Regions from separate parts of the Chroococcidiopsis sp. CCALA 051 genome, predicted to be linked through region 1. Evidence: riboswitches for the same ligand, from Rfam matches in the RefSeq annotation. Region 1 holds a riboswitch; the other holds the start of a gene.
The links. Region 1 has a riboswitch for cobalamin ahead of C7Y66_RS01895 (HupE/UreJ family protein). Riboswitches for the same ligand answer to the same signal wherever they lie in the genome.

Region 1 (16,712 bases):
TAAGGCGCGGTACATAGCTCCCGTATCGAGGTAGACTAACCCCAACTCCCGCGCTACCGACCGCGATACAGTTGATTTGCCGACTCCTGCCGGACCATCAATGGCGACAATCGGCTGGCGATCGCGCAAAATTATATTATCGATCAACCGCGTCGTTCCTACTCGTGCGGCAACCGCGATCGTGCCTGCTTCCTCTACTCTATTCACTGGTCGTAACGTATCAGGATGTACTAACTCCAGATACTCTACTGCCACTCCCTCAGCCAGCGCAAGTACTTGCTCTACAGTTGTTAATAAAGTTTGGCGATCGCGCTTTCCAGCAATAAAAGCTGCTTGAGCGTGCTGCAAACCGCGATATATATATGATGCTCGTTCTCTTTGTTCTGGGGTTAAATACTGATTGCGAGAACTCATTGCCAACCCCGATGCTTCCCGCACTGTAGGACAGCCAACGATCTCGACTGGCAAACTTAAATCTCGCACCAACCGCCGAATAATGGCTAACTGCTGTCCGTCTTTCTGACCAAAATACGCTCGACTCGGCTGGACTATATTGAATAGTTTTGTCACAATCGTCGCCACACCCTGAAAATGCCCTGGACGCGATTCACCGCACAATACTGAGGTCATTTCTGGGGGTGGAATAATTTGGGTGAGTTGGTAGTTGGTAGTTGGTAGTTGGTAATTGGTAATTACTCCCTTGTCTCCCTTGTCTCCCTTGTCTCCCTTTACTCTCTCCCCAATCCCCAGATCCTCGGCAGTGGGAGCAAAGATAATGTCAACGCCTGCTTGCTCGCAGAGTTGGCGATCGCTTTCTAGTTGACGCGGGTATTGTTGATAATCTTCTGTAGGTGCGAATTGTAGTGGGTTGACAAAAATGCTGACTACCACAATGTCATTTTCCTGCCGCGCCCGTTGCATCAAGCTTAAATGTCCGGCGTGTAAAGCACCCATCGTCGGAACTAAACCGACGGTAATCTCAGCTGAAGCGGCTAGATTTCGCTTAGCTTCTGCTTTCAACACGCTTAAGTAACAGCGTAACGCTGCAACCGTTGCAAACAGGCGCACCAATACCCCCTCTGTTTTAGTCTCAACCCGACTCTATTGTAGAGCAGATCGGAAGAGGGGGAGGGACGCAGGAGAAGTCATAAGTCTTAAGTCGCAAGTGTTTTTACTCACGACTCTTAAGAACTAGCTATAAACCACTGGTCACTGGTCACTGGTCACTGGTCACTGTTCCCCTACCTTCCCAAGATTTCAACTCGCACAGGGGCAACACCCGAACCAGCCATACCGAGGACGCGGGCGGCGGCGGCGGAGAGGTCGATAATGCGACCGCCAATGTAGGGACCGCGATCGTTGATGCGGACTACAATTGAGCGACCCGTTCCCGCGTGGGTGACTCGTACCCGCGTTCCGAAGGGTAAGCTTTTGTGGGCAGCAGTAAGGGCATTTTGGTTGTAAGTTTCGCCGTTAGCCGTGCGATTGCCGTGGAAACCAGGACCGTACCAAGAGGCAACTCCATTCAGGACGGCACGCACTGGTGCGAAAGCAATATTTTGTGGCTGCGATCGCTTGGGTTCTGGCATTCCTGCCACTTCTTTGAGGGGCGGAGCATTTCCTAAAAGTCGTCGCAAGCGGTTAGTGGCTTGTAATGCCTCGTCTGATAGTTTTTTCTTGTTCTGCTCTGGTAGCCTGGTATCTGCATCAACTGCTACCAGTTTTTTGCCGTCAATTGCAATTTCATAGCGTTCTGATGCTTTTTTGGCATTAGATTTGCCAGTGTCGTTCCATTTGACTGTAATTTTGCTGGCATCGACACCATCTGCACTTATTTGGTTGAGTCTAGCTGCTACTGCTGCTGCCTGCCAAATGGGGGCGTTATTCGCTGAAGTTGGCTCGACGCTGGGTAACTTGCCTGTGGTTGCTACTTGGGTTGTTTTGTCAGCAGCATGTTCGGCACTTTGGGTTTGTCCGACTTTGGTAGCGTTTGCTGCTTGTTTGTCGCCTAAAAATGTCAGTACGGGTATGTTACGCACGTACAGCGTCACTGCTTGGCGATCGCCCCTTTCGTGGGGTTGGATTCTGGCGATCGTGGCTTCTTTAGCTTTAGATTCGCCTCTGGACTGGGTTTCGCCTACTTTCTCAACATTCTGCGGTTGAGCCTGCACTGCTGAGGAGATCTCCTGTCTGTTATCTCTTGAAGAATCTGCATTCAGCGATTCTGCATAACATGACAGGGGTACGCCTACGGCAGTAGTAAGCAGAGCAACGGTTGTTAATAAAATTTGCTTTTTCATGCTTCCGTTGTGAATTGCACTCCTCGACTTCGGCAAAAGTTACGTGGGGACACCACTTGAATGGTCTCAAATTAACCCACTAACTCGTACTCATTACGCTTTTATGTTGAAGTTTCAACTGCAACAGACTACCACGAAGTTTTTGCATTGAGGATCGGTAATGTCAAGGGGAAATTGTTAATTTTAATAAAAAGTTTTTGTAAAGCGATGCATAACATCTTTGCAGAGAGGCAAATTCAGCTTTTCTGTCTCTCTAACCAGACAACTTATTTTTTTAATAAAATTAATATTACTTAAAATACTTAAAAAAGAGTAAAAGTAAATAAATATTGGTTTAAAACTTAACTTTTTAGCTATAAAGTGATATTTAGATTGGCGATCGCCCTCAAGCAACACGTAGAATGCGAATGCTGTCGCGCAGCAAAATTAAGATAAAATGCTGATGCGTGAAGCAGAGCTATCTGCCGCATTGAGGAAACTGGCAGCATGGATTATCGAGCAGCAGGAGTTGATGTTGAAGCTGGTAGGGCGTTTGTTGAAGGCATCCGCCAGCTAGTGCATCGTACCCATCGCCCAGAAGTGATTGGAGGATTGGGAGGTTTCGGAGGTTATTTTCAACTCCCTAGTGGTTACACGGAGCCAGTTTTAGTCTCTGGGACAGATGGAGTTGGGACAAAATTGAAACTTTCTCACGCGCTCAATCGTCACGACACGATAGGAATCGATTTAGTCGCGATGTGCGTGAATGATGTACTGACTTCTGGAGCAGAACCGCTGTTTTTCTTGGATTATTTAGCAACGGGAAAGCTCAACTCGGAGCAACTGACACAAGTAGTGAGTGGCATCAGTTTGGGATGTCAAAAGGCGGGGTGTGCGCTGTTGGGGGGTGAAACCGCTGAAATGCCTGGTTTTTACCAGGCAGGAGAGTACGATCTAGCGGGTTTTTGTGTGGGAATTGTCGAAAAGAGCAAGTTGCTCGATGGTTCTAGGGTACAAATAGGGGATGTGGCGATCGCGCTTGCCAGTCAGGGTGTCCACAGTAACGGCTACAGTTTGGTGCGGAAAATTGTTGAGGTGGGGGAATATGCTTGGAGCGATCGCCCAGAAGAGTTTTCCGGTCAAAGTTTGGGGGAAGTTTTTCTAACACCAACGCGGATTTATGTCAAGCCCGTACTGGGTGCGATCGCCTCTGGGATAGAAATTCATGCAATGGCACATATTACGGGTGGAGGAATACCGGAAAATTTACCCCGTTGTCTGGGTGCAGGGCAATCGATTCGCGTGGATGTGAATAGTTGGACAACTCCCCCAGTATTTCAGTGGCTGGCGAAAGTTGGTGGAGTCAGTCAAAAAGAGATGTTCAATACTTTTAATATGGGGATTGGCTACGTGGCGATCGTTCCTCCTCAAGCTGTAGAAGAGACGCTGCGGTGGTTTGACTCTCAGGATGTCGAGGGGTTTGTCATTGGAGAAGTCATTGCTGGTGGTGGAACCGTTGAGGGTATACCTAAAGACTGAAATTCTCAAGGTAGAAAAGCAGGTGATGATAATATAATTGTCATGAAATTTTAACTTTTATGACGATCATTGCTCTGCCAATTTTTGGCTCTGACTCTCTCAGCCTAGTTGCTAAGTTTTGAGCATCTAGACATTTAGAGTGGGCAGTGAGTTGAAATACTCAAAACCAATGTCAAACCGCAAAGAACATCTTGAGCATTTACCTCACGCTGAAGCAGCCGATCGCGCAATTCGCTTAAAGCAGCATAACCGCCTATTTGCCTTACTTTCGCTGGCGGCGGGTCTAATTTTTCTGCAAGGATATACGATCGCTCCCCTGATTCCGCGTTTGGCAGAAGTATTTAACGTTCCAGTTCAAGAAATTGGCATTATCGTTCCAGCCTATATGCTGGCTTACGCGCTGATGGCACTGTTCTACGGCGTGCTGTCAGATCGATTTGGCAGATGGTCGGTGATTCGCATCTCGCTCATCATTTTTGTCATCTGCACGGCTTTGACTGCAACAGCTCAAACAGCTTCGCAAATGGTAATTTGGCGGCTGCTGACAGGACTGGGTGCTAGTGGAGTGATTCCACTCACGTTTGCCTTAATTGGCGATTTGTTTCCATTCGACCAGCGAGGTAGTAAATTAGGGCTGGTTTTCGCAGCTATGGAAGGGGGAATGGCAGCGGGTTCTGCGGGTGGCGCGATCCTCGAACCATTTATTGGGTGGCGATCGCTATTTATCGGGACGGCTGTTTTCGCTGCTTTCGTCCTTTGGCGGCTGCATCTTTACGGCGCTTTATTCGATACAGCCAAAGTAGAAAAATTACCGACGATTCGCCAGATATTTAGAGGCTATAGCCAGATCTTAAGCAGTTTTCGCGGTAAACGGACTTATGCCTATGTTTTATGGAACGGCATCTACCACTCTGGCGTGTATACATGGCTGGGGTTGTACTTGTCGCAACGCTACAACATGGATGCATTGAGCATTGGTCTGACCATTCTCGGCTATGGTATTCCTGGGTTGCTGCTCAGTTCTCTAATTGGACGAGCCGTGGATCGTTGGGGACGGCGTTGGTTGGTTCCAGCAGGATTAATTATGGCAGCCTTAGCGGGAATTGCGATGATTTTTGAGATTCCCCCGATTGGAACGACGATCGCAGTTCTCGTTTTATCTTTAGGGTACGACCTGACGCAACCTTTATTTGTGGGTATCGTGACTGACTTGGGAGATAGTAATAGTTTAGGTCAAACAATGGGACTCAAAGTGTTTGTCCTGTTTGCTGGATTTGGCATTGGCAGCCTGATATTCGGGGAACTGTTGCTGTTTGGATTTGGCGCCTCACTTGCCGTTTTTGGTGGCATTCAGTTGATTAGCGGCGCGATCGCAATTAAGCTATTCTGGCAGGAAGTCCCGTATCGGTTGCGATCGAACTTCTAATTAGCAAGCTATATAGAGATTAACTAGCTACCTTTGCTATTTATCCTTGATTCCTATCTTCTATGTTCTTGAGAGGAGAATTCAACAATTGCTTTGCCCTTTGGATGCGATAAAGATACAGAGAACTTTTTTGATTTTCAGTTTCTATTTGAGCGATTGTGTCATCCATTAATAGCGTCAGTGCTTCAAGCTGTCGGCAAGTTTCACGTAAACGATTGACTGACCGAGCAAACGCATCTTTATTTGGCTGTTGAATTCTCTGTGTCATGGTAGATTCAAATCTCTTCTAACTTCTTGAATGCTAGCATCTGCTGCTGCAAGAGTTGCTTGAGCTTGCTCAATTGTTATTTCTAATAAATCTAGGATAGTAGTGGACGCTAGTGGTTGAGATTCCCCAACCCTTAACAGAATTCCGTGCAGACGAGAGTAAGGATCTGTTAGCCGTTCTCTGAGATTGTCAAGTTGTTCAAGCGTAGGTATTGTTTGTTCTGTCTCGCCATACTCCTCTAAAATTGCCCAGCCTACTGCTGTTGTTTGGTTAATTAGCTGCCACAGTTGTCGCTTTAAGCTGAAAATTGTGTCTATAGTTTCGTCAGGTAAATTTGCCATAGGCTAGATCCTGTAGTAGTAACAGCCTATGCCAGTATGTCATCTTCTGCGTGGAACAGCGCGAGCTAACCCCTACGAATTCCCCCAACAGCCAGACGACAACTATAACTGCAATAATTCTAGAATCAGCAAAGTCCTTCACGCGGCGGTCATGGCTCAACGTTCTCGCTTTTCTAAACTCCTCAATTACCTGCGTCCCCACTGGAAACAAGTTCTCTTAGGGGTTGTGGCTTTATTTGTAGTAAACGCCGTCGGAGTATACATTCCACTATTAATTCGCGACATTATCGAGCGCCTTCAGGGAGAATTTAGGTTCGACCAAGTCTTACAGTTTGTCGGATTGATAATTGTTTTGAGTTCTGTCATGTGGGTAATCCGCATGGTATCGCGGATTGCCCTGTTTGGTGCAGGACGACAAGTCGAATTTGACTTGAAACAAAAGCTATTTCAACATCTTTTGAAGCTGGAACCTACCTATTTCAACACAAATACAGCGGGAGATTTGATCAACCGCGCTACGAGTGATGTCGAAAATATTCGGCGGTTGGTAGGTTTTGCAGTGCTGAGTATTGTCAACACGATCTTTGCTTATGCGTTGACGCTACCTTTCATGTTACAAATTAATGTCGAACTGACTCTTGCTGCTGTAGCAATTTATCCAGTGATGTTGATCGTGGTACAGTTATTTAGCGATCGCCTCCGTAACGAACAAGCAGAAGTCCAAGAAGAACTATCTGACATTAGCGAATTAATTCAAGAAGATATGAGCGGGATGGCATTAATTAAAATCTACGCTCAAGAAACAAACGAACGCCTAGCTTTTCGGCAAAATAATTCCAGGTTATTAGGGGCAAATTTAAAACTCGCCAAAACTCGTAATACTTTGTTTCCCCTAGTTGGAGGTTTTTCTTACGTTAGTCTGCTCTTATTATTGTGGTTTGGAGCGGGAAAAATTGCAAATAACAGTTTAAGTGTTGGTGATTTTATAGCACTCATACTTTATGTCGAAAGACTCGTTTTTCCCACCGCTTTACTTGGGTTTACCATTACAGCTTATCAAAGAGGAGAAGTCAGTATCGATCGCGTTGAATCTGTTCTGGCAGTCAAACCTCAGATTTACGATACACCCGACGCAATTTCAATACCAAAAGAAGAAATAAAAGGAAAGTTAACAGCACGCAATTTGAGCTATACATATGCTGGTTCTAGTACGCCATCCCTAAAAAATGTCAGTTTTTCGATTCAACCAGGGGAGACAGTCGCAATTGTAGGACCAATTGGTGCGGGAAAATCAACTTTAGCCAATGCTTTACCTCATCTATTAGAAATTGCCTCAGAACAACTATTTTTAGATGGACAAGATATTACCCAAATTACATTGAAAGATTTACGTCGCGCGATCGCCTACGTACCACAAGATAGTTTTCTCTTCAGTACCACAATTAAAAATAATATTCGCTATGGCGATCCGCTCGCAGAACAATCTGATGTAGAATACTGCGCCAAGCAAGCTCAAATTCATCCTGAGATTCTCAATTTTCCGCAGCAATACGAAACAATTGTGGGCGAACGAGGGATTACCCTTTCCGGTGGACAAAGACAGCGTACAGCGCTTGCTAGAGCTTTGCTTGTCGATGCTCCGGTACTAATTTTAGACGATGCCTTATCTAGCGTTGACAATCAGACTGCAACAGCGATTTTAGATAATCTTTCCACGGGAACCGATCGCAAAACTGTGATATTTATCTCTCATCAGCTATCAGCTGCGGCTACTGCTGACAGGATTTTGGTAATGGATCGGGGTGCGATCGTCCAATCTGGCACGCATGAAGAACTAGTTCAACAACCAGGGTTATATCAAAATTTGTGGAACCAGCACCAATTACAAGAGATTTTGCAGTAAACCGGAACTAGTTGTAGTAGAACGCGCCAAAAGCAAGTGCAATGATGATGGGGATAATAATTGGTAGAGCGACTATCAATCCCCATTTACCAAAACGAATTTCTTGACCGTCAGATTTTAGCAATGCGATTACACCCGCAGTTCCCATCACAACCCAGATACAACCAAAGACGATGAAAATAACGAATTGAGAGTCTTCCATTTCTTTCAATTTAATTGCTGTTTAATGTAAGTTTTATGCTGATAGCAACAGTATAGTATCTCCATTTTTGGTAGCTTTTTCCAACGCTCGGTCATAGCTAGATAATTTTGCCTTTCTACCCAATTTTTTTAGTTGAGCAAAATTAAGAACAGTTTCACCTCTCTCTAAGGATGCGATCTGGTGGTATGATAATCTCCTCAATCAAGTCGGTTCTAGCAGGGAGCAGCTGCTAGAGGTAATGGGGAAAGTTCGGTGTAAGTCCGGCGCTGTCCCGCAACTGTAATTGGTAGTTGGTAGTTGGTAATTGGTAGTTGGTAATTTTTGCTCAGAATTTCCCGACTCTCGATTCCCGATTCCCGACTCCCGCATGAGTCAGAATACCCACCGATAGAAATTGTTTAACTCACATCCTTCGCGAGGTACGGATGATGTCTAAAGTTTTGATGTCTCAAATTTTGCAACTATTTTGGCGCTACTTAGGGTTAATTGCAACCGCTTTAACGATCGCATTTTTTGCCATACCCCAACCAGCGTATGCCCATCACGCGATTGGTGGCAAGACTCCGGTAAATTTATTTGAAGGTTTCTTGTCAGGACTGGCTCACCCTGTTATCGGTTTAGATCATTTAGCTTTTGTCGTGGCAATTGGATTACTTGCAGTCGGACAACGGCGCGGTGCTTTAATTCCGGCTGGGTTTGTTGTGGCGGCGATGTTGGGGACAGTTATTCACGTCTTCCAAATCGATTTACCTGCGGCTGAGGTCGCGATCGCTGTTTCTGTTATTATCTTTGGGGCAATGCTGGTGTGGCGAGATCGTCCTCATTGGTTGATAACGTTGGGGTTGGGTGCGATCGCGGGATTGTTTCACGGTTACGCTTACGGAGAAGCTATTATCGGGGCGCAAATGTTTCCTCTATTTGCCTACTTGTTGGGTTTTACTCTAATCCAATATGGTGTTGCTTTAGTTGCCTTTTTAGTAGGAAATTTAGCATTGCAGAAATCTGCTAATTCTAGTCCTGCTTGGTTAAGATTATCTGGTTTAGCAATCTGTGCGATCGGCGTGGTATTCTTGACTTCCTCGGTGATGGGTTAAAAGTTAAGTAGTGGCAATCGCCGCCAGTGAATTAATTCACTGGCTTATAGCTCAAGTCGGATAAAGCCGACTACGATTGATTTCTAGTCTACTGAAGTAGACTTTTGCTGTTAGCCTCAGACTTAAGTTCGAGGCGGGTCTGAATACTAATTGAGAATGCTCACTGGTCACTGGTCACTGGTCACTGATAGCTCCCCACTCCCTCAATACTTGTGAGACAATGCTGTTTGTCGATCGCAGGCTAATTTCAATTAGAATCCAATGGCTACAAAAATTCCCGTTACAGTCGTTACTGGTTTCTTAGGCAGCGGCAAAACAACTCTCATCCGTCATTTGTTGCAAAATAATCAGGGACGGCGCATTGCTGTTTTAGTCAATGAGTTTGGCGAGTTGGGGATAGATGGGGAATTATTGAAATCTTGCCAGGTTTGTCCAGAAGAGACAAGCGACAATTCGGGAGTCGGAACGGAAGATTTGCCTCAGATTGTGGAATTAACAAATGGTTGTCTGTGCTGTACGGTACAAGAGGAATTCTTGCCGACGATGCTGGAGTTATTAAAACGCCGAGATAGTATAGATTGTATTGCGATCGAAACTTCTGGGTTAGCTTTACCAAAACCATTGGTGAAAGCTTTTCGCTGGCACGAGATCCGCAATGCTGCTACGGTGGATGCAGTGGTGACGGTGGTAGATTGTGCTGCTGTTGCCGCCGGAACGTTTGCTAGCAATCCGCAGGCGATTGAGTTGCAAAGACAGGCAGATGAGAGTTTAGAACACGAAACCCCATTACAGGAATTATTTGAAGACCAGTTGGCTTGTGCAGATTTAGTTGTATTGAATAAAACTGACTTGATTGATGCAACAACGCAAGCCGAAGTTTTAAAGTTGGTGCAACAAGAACTACCGCGACAGGTAAAAATGGTAACAAGCGATCGCGGTCAAATCGATCCTACAATTTTGTTGGGTTTTCAAGCTGCGGCTGAAGATGATTTGTCCAATCGTCCTAGCCATCACGACACGGAAGAAGACCACGAACACGAAGAAGAAATTACTTCAACCCATGTTGTGTTAAATCGCACATTTGAACCTAATGCTTTACAAAACCAGTTGCAAGTATTAGCAAAAGAACAAGATATTTATCGGATTAAAGGTTTTGTCGCTGTTGCAAATAAACCAATGCGTCTGGTTTTACAAGGCGTGGGGACGCGATTTGACCAATTTTACGATCGCTTGTGGCAACCTGAAGAAATGCCGCAAACTCGATTGGTTTTTATCGGTCGCAGTCTCAATCCTACTACAATTGAATCTCAATTAGTAGCTTTGCCGAACTAAAATTGCACTCTTGTTAGGGTGGATCGATCGCACACCCTAACAGACTATGTATTGCGTTCAATCTTCAAGAACAATAACGATTTATCTATAGTTAAAAGAATTAAGAATATCTTAATTTTGTATCTTAAATGACCATTGTATAGAGGATGATACAATAAGCTGAGCTATTACTCTATGCTTATAGAAATAATCCTATAGCATGGGATTGTAGCAGCCTAACTATCAGGTTGAATTGTATGGACTGGTCATTAGAATCGCTAGATCGAGACAACGCCAGTGCGTCACAATTGGAGGAGTTGACGATCGCCGAAACGGTTGATTTGACGAATTGCGATCGCGAACCGATTCAGATTCCTGGTTCTATCCAGCCTCACGGTATACTTTTTGTCCTACAAGAACCTGACTTAATCGTTTTACAAGTTAGCAAGAATGTTTCCGATATCATTCAAGTTTCAGCTCAAGAATTACTAGATAAACCATTAAGTAATCTACTCAATTTAAAGCATATTAATTCGATAAAACAATGTTTATCGCAGGAATTTGATAGTGTAAACCCCTTAAAAATAGCCATAAAAGCTCAAAACAAAACTTTAGTTTTTGATGGAATTATTCATCGCAATATAGATAATTTACTGGTTCTAGAAATAGAACCAAGAAGAACGAATAAAAGTAGAGACTTTTTTGATTTTTATCATTTAGTCAAAAACCCGATCGATCGGATGCAAAAGGTACATACTTTAGCAGAGATGTGCCAAATTGCTGTGAAAGAAGTCAGAAAACTGACGAACTTCGATCGCGTCATGGTTTATCGTTTTAATTCTGAAGGTGCTGGCACGGTTATAGCGGAAGATAAACGCGAAGATTTGACTTCTTATCTTGGCTTAAACTATCCTGCTTCCGATATTCCTAAGCAAGCCAAGCATCTTTATACCTTAAATCTCCTCCGACTCGTTCCCGATGTCAATTACGAACCTGTAGAAATTATTTCTACCGATTCAGATAACAATAAGACTTTGGATTTGAGTCTTAGTATTTTACGTAGCGTTTCTCCGATCCATATTGAGTATTTAAAAAATATGGGGGTCGGCGCTTCTATGTCTATTTCTTTGGTGAAAAATAAAAAATTATGGGGATTGATTGCCTGCCATCATTCCGCAGCTAATTATCTCACTTGTGAAGTCCGTACTGCTTGCGAGTTTTTGGGTCAAGTCATGTCTTTGGAACTGGCTACCAAAGAAGATAATGAAGGCATGGACTACAAGATTAAACTCAATTCAATCTTATCAAAATTTGTTGAAATTATTCCTCAAGACGAAAATTTTGTTGAGAGTTTACTCCAAAATCGAATCAATTTATTAGAGTTGACTGCTAGCGAGGGAGCTGCTATTTGTGCAGACAGTCAGGTATGGCTAGTTGGTAAAACACCCAGTGAAACAGAAATTCAAGAATTAATTCAATGGCTTGAACCTCAAATTCATAATGACGTATACTGCACGGACTCGCTGCCAAAAGTTTATCAACCAGCGACAAAATTTAAAGATAGTGCGAGTGGTTTGTTAGCAACGGCTATCTCCAAAAGTCAAAATGATTACATTCTTTGGTTTCGTCCTGAAGTGATTCAAACTGTGAATTGGGGTGGTAATCCTCATAAACCAGTTGAGATACAACAAGATGGAAGTTTACGCTTATCCCCGCGTAAATCTTTTGAATTGTGGCAAGAAACAGTAAAATTAAAATCTCTACCTTGGCAACAATGCGAAATTGATGTAGCAGTAGAACTGAGAAGTGCAATTGTAGGTATTGTGCTGCGTAAAGCAGCGGAATTAGCACGAATTAATAGTGAGTTAGAACGGACTAATAGCGAGCTTGATGCCTTTGCGTATATTGCTTCCCACGATTTGAAAGAGCCGTTACGAGGAATTCATAACTACTCTAGCTTTCTGCTTGAAGATTATGCAGATATTCTGAATGAAGACGGAGCGCTTAAACTGCAAACTTTGGTACGTTTGACGCAGCGAATGGAGGATTTGATTGAATCTCTACTTCACTTCTCGCGGTTAGGAAGGATAGAACTTTCGTTCCAGAAAACGAATTTGAATGAATTGGTTAGTAACGTCGTTGATGTACTAAATATTAGTTTGAAAGAAGAGAGAACTAATATTCGCATTTCTCAGACTTTACCAATTGTTGAATGCGATCGCGTCCAAGTTAGTGAAGTTTTTAGCAATTTAATTAGCAATGCAATTAAATACAACAACAAAGAAGATAAATCTGTAGAAATCGGCTATTTAGAGTTTGAAAATAGCTCTAACGATAGCCAAAATAATTCCTTTGTTTTCTATGTTAGAGATAACGGTATTGGAATTAGAGAAAAGCATTTAGAGACTATTTTTCGCATATTTAAGCGATTACATGCACCGAATCGATATGGAGGTGGAACAGGCGCTGGTTTAACCATTGCGAAGAAAATTGTAGAGCGTCATGGCGGGAAAATTTGGGTGGAATCAACTTATGGAGAAGGTAGTACGTTTTATTTTACATTGCACGGTTAATACTACGTATTTCAGTTATCAGTTATCAGCTTCCAGTGACAAATGACAAAAATGGTACGAAATAATGGTCACTTCTTTCAAATTAGCAACTCAAGTTGAACGTATGACTAGTAGATCGACCCAACCATTGCTGTTAATTGAAGATAGCGATGAAGATTTTGAAGCTTTCGGGCGGATAATGCGGCAGTTATCCGTTCTCAATCCTATTCATCGCTGTATTGATGGTGACGATGCATTAGACTATTTATATCATGATGGCGAGTACGCCGATCTAGAGCGAGTAGTTCGTCCAGCAATTATTGTCCTTGATTTAAATCTACCAGGTACAGATGGACGGGAAGTACTGGAACAGATCAAGCAAGACGAGGAGTTAAAAATAATTCCTATTGTAGTATTTACAACATCTTCTAATCCAAAAGACGTGGAGGTCTGTTATCGCTATGGCGTGAATGGCTACATCATTAAACCAATGGATGTGAAAAAATTAATGCATACGATTCAAATTCTCATTCAATATTGGTTTGAAGTCGTGATTCTACCTCATAGGAGGAGGTATTGATGAGTTTTGAGAGAACAGTTCTCATCGTTGATGATTCTCCTGAAGATCGAGAAACATACCGTCGCTTCTTACTTACTGACGATCGCTACCATTACATATTTTTAGAAACAGATTATGGTGAGAATGGACTAGAAGTATGCAAACTAGTACAGCCAGATGCTATTTTGTTAGACTTTCACCTCCCGGATATTGACGGTATTGAGTTTTTATGCGAGTTAAAAACTCAATTTGGTAAAATGCAATTACCTGTAATTATGCTGACGGGACGAGGAAATGAAGATGTTGCCGTGCAAGCAATGAAAAGTGGTGCGGCTGACTATTTGGTAAAAGGAAAAACCACGTCAGAAAATCTTCGTTTAGCAATTCATAATATTTTAGAACGCGATCGCCTACAACAGCAATTAGAACAAAGAGAAGACAGATTCCGCACTTCAATTGAAAACATGCTCGATTGCTTTGGCATCTACAAATGCTTGCGTGATGAATCGGGTAAAATTGTAGATTTTATTGTCGAGTACGTGAATGCGGCAGCTTGTACTAATAACCGCATGACAGCAGCAGAACAAATTGGTAAAAAACTCTGTGAAATTTTGCCTTTTCATCGAGAGACTGGATTATTTAATGAATATTGTCGGGTGGTAGAGACAGGCGCACCTCTGACAAAAGAAGACTTAATTTACTCAGATAGATTTAACCAAGAATATTTAACCAGAGCCTTTGATATCCGAGCAAACAAATTGGGCGATGGTTTTGTGGCTTCCTGGCGAGATATCACCGATCGCAAACGCTCTGAAGAACGTTTGCGATTACTAGAATCTGTCGTTGTCAATGCTAACGATGCCGTCATCATAACCGCGATCGCTCCTTTAGAGGAGCCAGGACCGCGAATCGTATATGTGAATCAAGCATTCACTGACTTAACTGGCTATACCTGTGAAGAAGTTGTAGGCAGATCGCCGCGTTTTCTCCAAGGTGCTAAAACCGATAAAGCAGCACTCAAACGTATTCGGGATGCCTTACAAGCCAAAAAGCCAGTACAAGAAGAACTGATTAATTATTGTAAGGATGGCTCGGAATTTTGGGTAGAGATTAGCATTACACCCATAGCGGATGCCGCAGGGCAGTACACTCATTTTGTCGCCATTCAACGCAACATAAGCGATCGCAAGCAAGCAGAAATGATATTGCGAGAGACTCGGCATTTGATCGAGCAAATTGCCGTGACTATCCCTGACATCTTATATATTCACGATTTAAAAGAGCGGCGAAATGTCTATATAAATCGACAAGTTACTGAAGTGCTTGGGTATACGCCAGAAGTAATTTGCCAACTCGGAACGGTGGGATTGCAAAGCCTGATGCACCCTGAAGATCTTGCTTTATTGCCCGCACACTTACAAAGATTCGATGGAGTTGGAGATCGTGAAGTTCTGGAATTCGAGTACCGAATGCAGCACGCTAACGGTGAATGGCGGTGGCTGTGCAGCCGAGAAAGCGTGTTTACCAGAAACAGCGATGGTTCGGTTCAGCAAATTCTCGGTACGGCTCAAGACATTACCGCACGCAAGCAGGTAGAGATAGAACTACGTCGCAGTCAAGAACGTATCCAACGCACGCTAGAAACATCTCAAATTGGCATTGGCTTTGGTTCATCTAATGGTGATGTTTTAGAGATGAACGATACGCTGTTGTCGATCCTGGGTTATACCCGCGACGAGTTTCGCAATTCTAAACTGAGTTGGCGGGATATGAGTCCGCCAGAGTATGCCGAGATAGATCGGCAGGCAATGGAGCAGCTAGAATTGACTGGCAGCATCAAAGCAATAGAGAAAGAAGTTATTCGCAAAGATGGGACGCGCCTACCAATTTTAATTAGTGCTACGCGCTTGCAAGGTGAGGTAGAAGAACATATTGCCTTTATCGTAGATCTCAGCGATCGCAAACGAGCCGAGATTGCCCTGCGCAACAGTGAAGAACGATTGCGGCTGGCTTTTGCCACAACTCAGATGGGAAGTTGGGATTGGGACATTTCAACTGGTAGCATCACTTGGTCTGACAACATGGAAGCCATGTTTGGCTTAACTCCAGGGGAGTTTGACGGTTCTTACGAAATGTTTGAATCGCGACTGCACCCAGAAGATCGCGATCGCGTGCTAGAGGCAATTGACAGCGCCGTCAATACGGGAGCAGACTACAACATCGAATTTCGAGTTGTTTTTCCTAATGGTACAGTTCGTTGGGCGCAGAGCAAAGGACAGGTTTTCTACGATCGAACGGGTAAAGCCGTCCGTATGACAGGAGTTGATTTAGATATTACCGATTGCAAACACAGCGAAGTAGAAAACGCTCGTATGCTGGAACTAGCTCAGCAAGCACAGAGAGAAGCTGAAGCTGCTAACCGTGCTAAAGATGAGTTTGTGGCAATGGTATCTCACGATTTGCGCTCTCCCCTGAATGCGATTCTGGGTTGGGCAAAACTGCTGAGGACTCGTCAGGTGAATGCTGAAACCACTGCCCGCGCCTTAGACGCGATCGAGCGTAACGCCCAATCTCAAGCAAAATTGCTCGAAGATCTGTTAGACGTGTCGCGCATGATTCGCGGCAAACTAGAACTCCAAGAGAGTCAGTTCGATTTAGTTTCCCTTGTAGAAGAGTCGGTTGAAACTACTTTTCTTGCTGCTAGCGCCAAGCAGATTCATTTAGAATTCCGAATTCCGAATTCTAAATTCCGAATTCCAATCTCTGGCGATCGCGATCGCTTGCAACAAGTCTTGGATAATTTACTCTCAAACGCAATTAAATTTACCCCAGAAGGTGGCAAAATCGAAGTCTGGCTGTCATTAGCAGGGGGCAGAGAGCAGGGAGCAGGGAGCAGAGGAGAATTCACTACTCACCACTCCTATGCTCAAATTCAAGTGATCGACACGGGCAATGGTATTAGTCCTGAGTTTTTGCCCCACGTCTTCGATCGCTTCCGTCAAGCCCAGAGTCCTAATAAGCAAGGAGGATTGGGACTGGGATTGGCGATCGCCCGTCACATCGTAGAATTGCATGGTGGTACAATTCACGCTGCCAGTCTTGGCGTGGGACAAGGGGCACCGTTTACGATCCAGTTGCCATTAATGCTTCCAAAGTAGGGCGATCGCACATTGCAGACTGCGCCCCTGGCTTGGTTGCAGCTAAAGCGCCCGCCGCTGCACCCCATACTACTGCTTGT
Region 2 (6,855 bases), on a different contig from region 1:
CGGTTAGCAGGCTATACTTTACTAACTTTATTTTTAATAGATTTACTAGCGATTCTGATTCCGTTAAATTTTACCAATCCTGTGTGGGAGTTTCAACTTGCAAATCAAATTGTAGAACGCGCACCCGTACCTATTTTAGGATTCATTTTTGTTTTAATTGGAGAATCTCAATTTCGGATATTTAAATTTTTGTCTTGGCTGAGTTTATTAGGAGGAGTTTTGTATTTTTTGCTCATCCCATTATCTATTAGCGCTATCGTCAGAATCGACCAACAAAGTTCCGGTCAAATTTCTACGAGATTGGAACAAATTCAGCAATTAAAAGAACAGATAAATAAAGCTCAAACTTCAACAGATGTATCGGCAATTTTAAGCCAACTCAATCCACAAGCTACTCCGCCAACAATAGAAAATCCAGAAGCAGTCAAACAGCAGTTGCTGGCTAGCTTGTCTCAGAACGAGCGATCGCTTCAAGCCCAAGCAGCTAGCCGCGAAAATAATCTTGGAACGCAAATCAAAAATACAATCAAAATATCCTTGGGAGCGCTCATCTCTGGAACTTTCTTTCTAGTTATTTGGCAGAAAACCCGCAAAATTGTCAATCGAAGTTAAAGGGAGCAGTGATCAGTAACCAGTAACCACGCACCACTTTCTTAGCAACTACCAACTACCAACTACCATCACCGCCAACTTTTCCAATAACAAATTTACTTGCCACTAAGCAGAAATTATGTTAATAAAGTCGAGATACAAGTTAAAGTAGCAGCCAGCAGCAAGGGTGATGAATTCATTCTGGAAATCGTCAGGAATATTACTGGGAATAAGCTTGGGGGCGATCGCGCCATTGCCAAACTCAAACTCAACGTTACAAATAGTTACGGCTCAGCCTTCTCAAGCTCTGCTAGAACTGGGTTTAACGCGAGCGACAATTGACCAAAACGATCGCGCGATCGCTCCAAATACTGCACCTCAAGACACTGTTCAAGACACTGTGACAACTCCCAGTCTGTGGTGGGCAAAAGAGCAGTTTGGTGGAGATTTGCTGAGTCATTGGCTGGCTTATCCCGCTCAACAAAATGGCGATTCAGGACGCATCGACTTGCAAGTAAAACGGCAAAATTGGAATTCTTTAGACTATATTCAACAATACGAGTTCGTGCATCATTTTGGTACTGATGCTATGGATCGCGGCTACAATCTGAGAGTTTTCAACGAGCAAAAGCAGCTTTTAGCTAGTTACACTTGTGACTTCACTGCTATTCCAACTCAATGTCAGATCGATCTTGATGCTAATAGTAAATCGATGATTCGTGGCGGAAGTCAGTTTGGGATGATGCGGTAATTGGTAGTTGGTAATGGGTAATGGGTAATTGGTAATTGGTCACTGGTCACTGGTAATTGGTCACTGGTAATTGGTCACTGCTCCCTGCTCCCTATCTGGTAAAACGCATAATTTCTCGCCCTAAAGTTAGCAACCCTGTCACGCCTAAAGAGACAAAAAAGACGTAAGGATACCAGTATTGGTGAATTTGTTGCTGGTGGGTAAGTTGAGGATGCAGGGTGTAAATAAACAAGGTTAGTAAAGCGATCGCCAGTGCGCCAAAACCAACAAAACTCAAGCCAACTAAGATTCTGGCTGGCTGTAACTCCACATCGCTAATCGCATCGAGATCGATTTCTGCTAACAAACTTAACGAGTCTTCCGCAACCTCTGAAGCCGATTCGATTTTAGCTGCTAATGGCTGCGATACAACTGGGACGATCGCGGCTACAGCTTGACGGCGGATTAATCCTTCCGTATCTCGTAATATTTCTAAAGGTTTGCGATCGGTAATTTCAATCGATTCGCGATCGCTGACTTGATACCTGACTTTCCGTCTAATAGGCTGGTATTTCGGCTCGAAGTCCATAAGACACGCTGAAAACTAAGCTGAAAAAAATAGAGACGTAACATGGCACGTCTCTACACTTTAGCTTTTAGGCAGTGTTTTTTTGTAATTCCTCTAATCGTGCTAGAACTTCCGTGCTGTGAATAGCAGGATTTACCTTCACAAAAGTTTCGCGTAAAATCCCATCTGGGTCGATGAGAAAACTATGACGCATCGAAACAACACCAATCCACGAACCGTATGCTTTACTCACTTCCCCTGTGGTATCTGCAAGCAGAGGGAATTTTAACCCTTCTGAATCGCAGAATTCAGCATGGGAATCGATAGAATCAGCACTCACGCCAATAATCTGAGCATTTTTGTCAATGTACTTGGGTAAGTCTTGCTGAAACCGCTTGGCTTCTAGGGTACAGCCTGCTGTAAAGTCCTTGGGATAAAAATAAAGTACGACCCACTGACCGCGCAAGTCGGAAAGGGAAACTTCTCCATCTCCCGTATTGGTAGGTAGGGTAAATTGCGGTGCGGGTTGGTTCACTGGTGGTAGTTTACCCCCAAGCGCTAAGGCTGGGGTAGCAAAATGACACCAAGCCAAAATAGACAAGCAACACGCAAAAACAGAGGTTAAAAAAGTACGACGAGATATCATGATGTCAACTGCAAGTCAGTTAACATAAGTTTACATTAGTCATCGCTGCGATCGGCATCCGCAGGCGAAGATGGTTCCACATGAGATGCAGGTGGTGATTCTGCTTCTGATGTGATGCTCTCAATATATTGACTATCGAGTAGAAAAGTACCGCGATCGAACCGGACGACCCAATATCCCCCAGGACGGCGATCCGTAACTATCCCTTCTTCCCGCAGACGAATTGTATCGGGAGGACGCAGCATCGGCATCGGCTCGGCGGTTTTAATGTAAGGTGGCAAGGCGATAACTCGGACTGTTTCGCCTATGGTGAATTCTTTTGTCATGAGCGAGTAGGGAGCAGGGAGCAGGGAGCAGGGAGCAGAGGAGCAGGGGAGCAACTACCAATTACCTATTACCCATTACCTATTACCAAATCCATTATGGAACTTGCCAGATTTTTTGATGATAGTCTACCGCATTAGCGTAAGGATCTACAGCTGGGTGGTGATGGTCGTGGTGATGATGGTGATGGTCGTGGTGATGATGGTCGTGGCTATGAGAATGCGTATCACCCGCTACAGCCGCTAGGCGGAATTTACACATCTCGCAATTCATCTGGACTTGACCTAAATGAGTTTCGATTTCTCTTTCTCTGAGAATGGTAAATAGGTGAGAATGCAGTCCTATTTCTGGCAAACAAGTAATTTCAGCTTGGGGATATTTCTGTTGCTGTTGAGCAGTGACATCGAAAATCTTTTTAACGAGCGTACCCGTGAAGAGAAAATGAGGTAGAACGACAATTCGTTTGGGTTGATAGAGTAAAGCGCGTTGGAAACCTACCTCTAAGCGCGGGTGCGTGATGCCGATAAAGCAGGTTTCTACGGTAGAATAGCCACTACCCTCCCAGAGAATGCGGGCGAGCTTGCAAGCGTCGCCATTAGCATCAGGATCGCTAGAACCGCGACCGACAAATAATAATACGGTATCTGCACGCTGAATTTGAGGATGGTCTATTTCTGCTAGACGCGATCGCCACAAATCGAGAATTCCGGGCGTAATCCCAAAATGCCGTCCGTAGTAAAATTTAAGCTGCGGATGTCTGGCTCTAGCGCGATCGAGTTCGTTGGTGACATCAAATTTATTATGCCGTGCGGCAAACAGCAAAATTGGCAGCACGGAAATTTCCGTAAAACCCTTCTCGACGCATCGATCTACTCCTTCCTGAATTGTTGGTTCTGTCAATTCCAGAAAGCAGGGGAGAACTGGTCTAGAGGTATCTAAAGCTTGGTATGCAGAGGCAAAACCAAGCAAGCTTTGCCGTCCAGCTTCATCTCTAGTTCCATGACCGATCAGTAATAGAGGACGCTGTAGCGGCAGAGGTGGTAATTGCAAAGAACTATCTTCCAACGGAGTTAAATGGCGATCGCTAAGCATTGAGATTTTAGCTCCTTTCCCGTGCAACGCAGGAAATAGCGTGAGCGGATAACAGCACAGGCATTCTGGCTTACTATTCGTCATCGGTCATCAGTCATTTGTCATTTGCAGTTAGAGCAACAAATAACAAGTAACAAATGACAAGTGACAAAATCGTTTACAGCTGCGGCACAGCCTCGGACTTACACCGATGTTTCCCTATGCTATTACAGTTCACTTGTGCCTAGATATCTTAACTGATTTGACCTACAACAAAAATACTGGGGGAGGGGGTATCAGTGACCAGTGACCAGTGACCAGTGACCAGCGACCAGTTATCAGGGAGCAGGGAGCAGTTGATTTTGACTTTTGAATTTTTTGACTTTTGACTTTCTTAGAGTTCGCCTCTTCGTCCCTTCCAGCCTCGTTCTTGTCTCATTTGCTGTAGTTGTTGTTGCTGTTGTGGGGTTAATACTGCATCAAACTGAGATTTGGCAGATTGACGAATTTGTTGCATTTTGGTTTTCTGCTCTGGAGTTAGGTTGAGAGAAGCTAACGCTTCGCGACGGCGTTGTCTGCTTTCTCTAACGGTTTTGAGTTGTTCCCGCTGTGCTGGTGTCATAACTGCTTCGATTTGGGTGCGAGTATTGCGACGGATTTCGGCAATTTTATCTCTTTGTTCCTGAGTTAGCCCCAGTTTTTCAAGTCGAGGTGGAATTTTATCTTGAGCTTGGGCTATTTGCAATCTTGGTGCAACGGGTTCAGCTTGAGCTGCTAGCGGTACGGTGGCAATACTCAAGGCGATCGCGCTGGCTAATAAAGGGATAAGTTTAAATTGCATGGTAGCGTTCTCTGGCGTTTCTAAGATTTGATATCACCATCATAAAAATCGAAAAACCGCGATCGCCTGTGGAGAAAGTAACGAATTTAACTATTACTTTAGTCATGATGGTCATTGGTCACTGGTCACTGGTCACTGGTCACTGACCACTGGGTGCAGTCCTGCGGTAGTCTAGATCGAGTGACTCAGATTTAAGCTATAAATGCTGCTTTAGTATGTCCTCTAACGCCTCACCCACGGTTTCCAGCCCTACCCGCACAATTCGCATCGGTTCGCGCAAGAGCCAATTGGCTTTAGTTCAAACTTATTGGGTGCAAGAACAACTGCAAAAAGCTTTTCCAGATCGCACTTTTGAAGTCCACACCATGTCTACTCAAGGGGATAAAATTCTCGACGTTGCCCTTGCCAAGATTGGTGATAAAGGGTTATTTACTAAAGAGTTAGAAGTGGGGATGCTCAATCAGGAAATTGATTTTGCCGTACATTCCCTGAAAGACTTGCCGACTCGCTTACCGGAAGGGTTGATGTTGGGAGCGGTCACAGAAAGAGAAAATCCGGCAGATGCTTTAGTATTACATTCTAAGTATAAAGATAAACAATTCGATACATTGCCAGAAGGAGCCGTCATCGGGACTTCCTCTTTACGCAGACTGGCACAACTACGCTATCACTTCCCCCACCTAGCATTTAAAGATGTGCGTGGTAACGTAATTACACGCCTGCAAAAACTCGATGCTGGAGAATATGATGCCCTAGTATTGGCAGTAGCGGGACTACAAAGACTAGGATTAGGCGATCGCGTCGATCGGGTCATTCCAGCAGAAATCTCCTTGCACGCTGTCGGACAGGGCGCTTTAGGAATAGAATGTCGTGCGGGTGACGAAGAAGTCTTATCTTTAATTAAGGCGATCGAAGACGTACCCACACGCGATCGCGCTCTTGCAGAACGCGCCTTTTTGCGGGAATTAGAAGGTGGCTGTCAAGTACCTATTGGCGTTAACACTAGCCTTGAGGGAGATGTGCTAACTCTCACGGGTATGGTAGCTAGTTTAGACGGGCAAAGATTGGTTAAAGATACCGTAACTGGTGCGCCTACAGAGGCAGAAAAGCTTGGCATCGAATTAGCCCAACGCCTTCGTCAACAAGGAGCGCAAGAGATACTAGCCGAAATCTTCGCGCAAATTCAACGCGGACAGGTATTGTAGAGACGTTACGTATAGAGACGTTACATGTAACGTCTCTATACAGAGCGACCTTTACCAATCTACTCACCACTCACTACTCACTAAACATGCGAATTTTGTTTGTTGCCGCAGAAGCAGCGCCAGTCGCCAAAGTTGGCGGAATGGGCGATGTCGTCGGAGCGTTACCGAAAATTCTTAGAGAAATGGGGCATGACGTGCGAATTTTTCTGCCCTATTATGGCTTTCTACCAGACAAAATGGAGATTCCCCAAGATCCAATCTGGTCTGGAGCTGCCATGTTTCAGGATTTTAAGGTTTACGAAGCCGTGCTGCCTGGAACTGATGTCCCCTTGTATTTATTCGGGCATCCGGCATTTGCACCCCGTCGCATTTATTCTGGGGAAGACGAACACTGGCGTTTCACTTTGTTTGCTAACGGCGCAGCAGAATTTTGCTGGAACTATTGGAAACCCGATATTGTCCACTGTCACGATTGGCATACAGGGATGATTCCCGTGTGGATGCACCAATCGCCTGATATTACCAGCGTATTTACAATTCATAACTTGGCTTATCAAGGTCCCTGGCGCTGGTATTTAGAGAAGATTACGTGGTGTCCTTGGTACATGCAAGGACATAATACAATGGCAGCGGCGGTGCAATTTGCCGATCGCGTGAATACAGTTTCTCCAACTTATGCCAAACAGATTCAAACGGCAGCTTATGGCGAAACTCTCGAAGGTTTAATGTCTTTTATTAGCGGTAAATTATGGGGTATTGTTAACGGAATTGATGTTGATGTTTACAACCCAGAAAACGATAAATATATTGCTAAATCTTTTACAACTGCAACGCTAGAAAACCGAAGACCAAATAAAGTTGCCATTCAAGAAGAAGTGG

Region 2: it holds a riboswitch for cobalamin, as region 1 does, so the genes downstream of both, C7Y66_RS24970 (sirohydrochlorin chelatase) here and C7Y66_RS01895 (HupE/UreJ family protein) in region 1, are expected to answer to the same signal.

What each region holds. Positions count from the first base shown of each region.
Region 1 is NZ_PYCI01000005.1:14,046-30,757, forward strand. Features, by position in the region: gene C7Y66_RS01855 (bifunctional pantoate--beta-alanine ligase/(d)CMP kinase) at 1-1,068, opposite strand, end outside; gene C7Y66_RS01860 (septal ring lytic transglycosylase RlpA family protein) at 1,242-2,300, opposite strand; gene purM (phosphoribosylformylglycinamidine cyclo-ligase) at 2,787-3,818, shown strand; gene C7Y66_RS01870 (MFS transporter) at 3,988-5,244, shown strand; gene C7Y66_RS01875 (hypothetical protein) at 5,285-5,512, opposite strand; gene C7Y66_RS01880 (hypothetical protein) at 5,509-5,853, opposite strand; gene C7Y66_RS01885 (ABC transporter ATP-binding protein) at 6,005-7,756, shown strand; gene C7Y66_RS01890 (hypothetical protein) at 7,764-7,958, opposite strand; cobalamin riboswitch at 8,149-8,362, shown strand; gene C7Y66_RS01895 (HupE/UreJ family protein) at 8,384-9,052, shown strand; gene cobW (cobalamin biosynthesis protein CobW) at 9,314-10,384, shown strand; gene C7Y66_RS01905 (ATP-binding protein) at 10,621-12,936, shown strand; gene C7Y66_RS01910 (response regulator) at 13,040-13,495, shown strand; gene C7Y66_RS01915 (PAS domain S-box protein) at 13,495-16,632, shown strand; gene C7Y66_RS01920 (ribokinase) at 16,598-16,712, opposite strand, start outside.
Region 2 is NZ_PYCI01000137.1:109-6,963, forward strand. Features, by position in the region: partial or broken gene C7Y66_RS24945 (HpsJ family protein) at 1-612, shown strand, start outside; gene C7Y66_RS24950 (hypothetical protein) at 782-1,342, shown strand; gene C7Y66_RS24955 (hypothetical protein) at 1,434-1,910, opposite strand; gene C7Y66_RS24960 (peroxiredoxin) at 1,978-2,535, opposite strand; gene sipA (regulatory protein SipA) at 2,571-2,861, opposite strand; gene C7Y66_RS24970 (sirohydrochlorin chelatase) at 2,956-3,951, opposite strand; cobalamin riboswitch at 3,989-4,191, opposite strand; gene C7Y66_RS24975 (Spy/CpxP family protein refolding chaperone) at 4,325-4,771, opposite strand; gene C7Y66_RS33105 (hypothetical protein) at 4,761-4,886, opposite strand; gene hemC (hydroxymethylbilane synthase) at 4,987-5,976, shown strand; gene glgA (glycogen synthase GlgA) at 6,063-6,855, shown strand, end outside.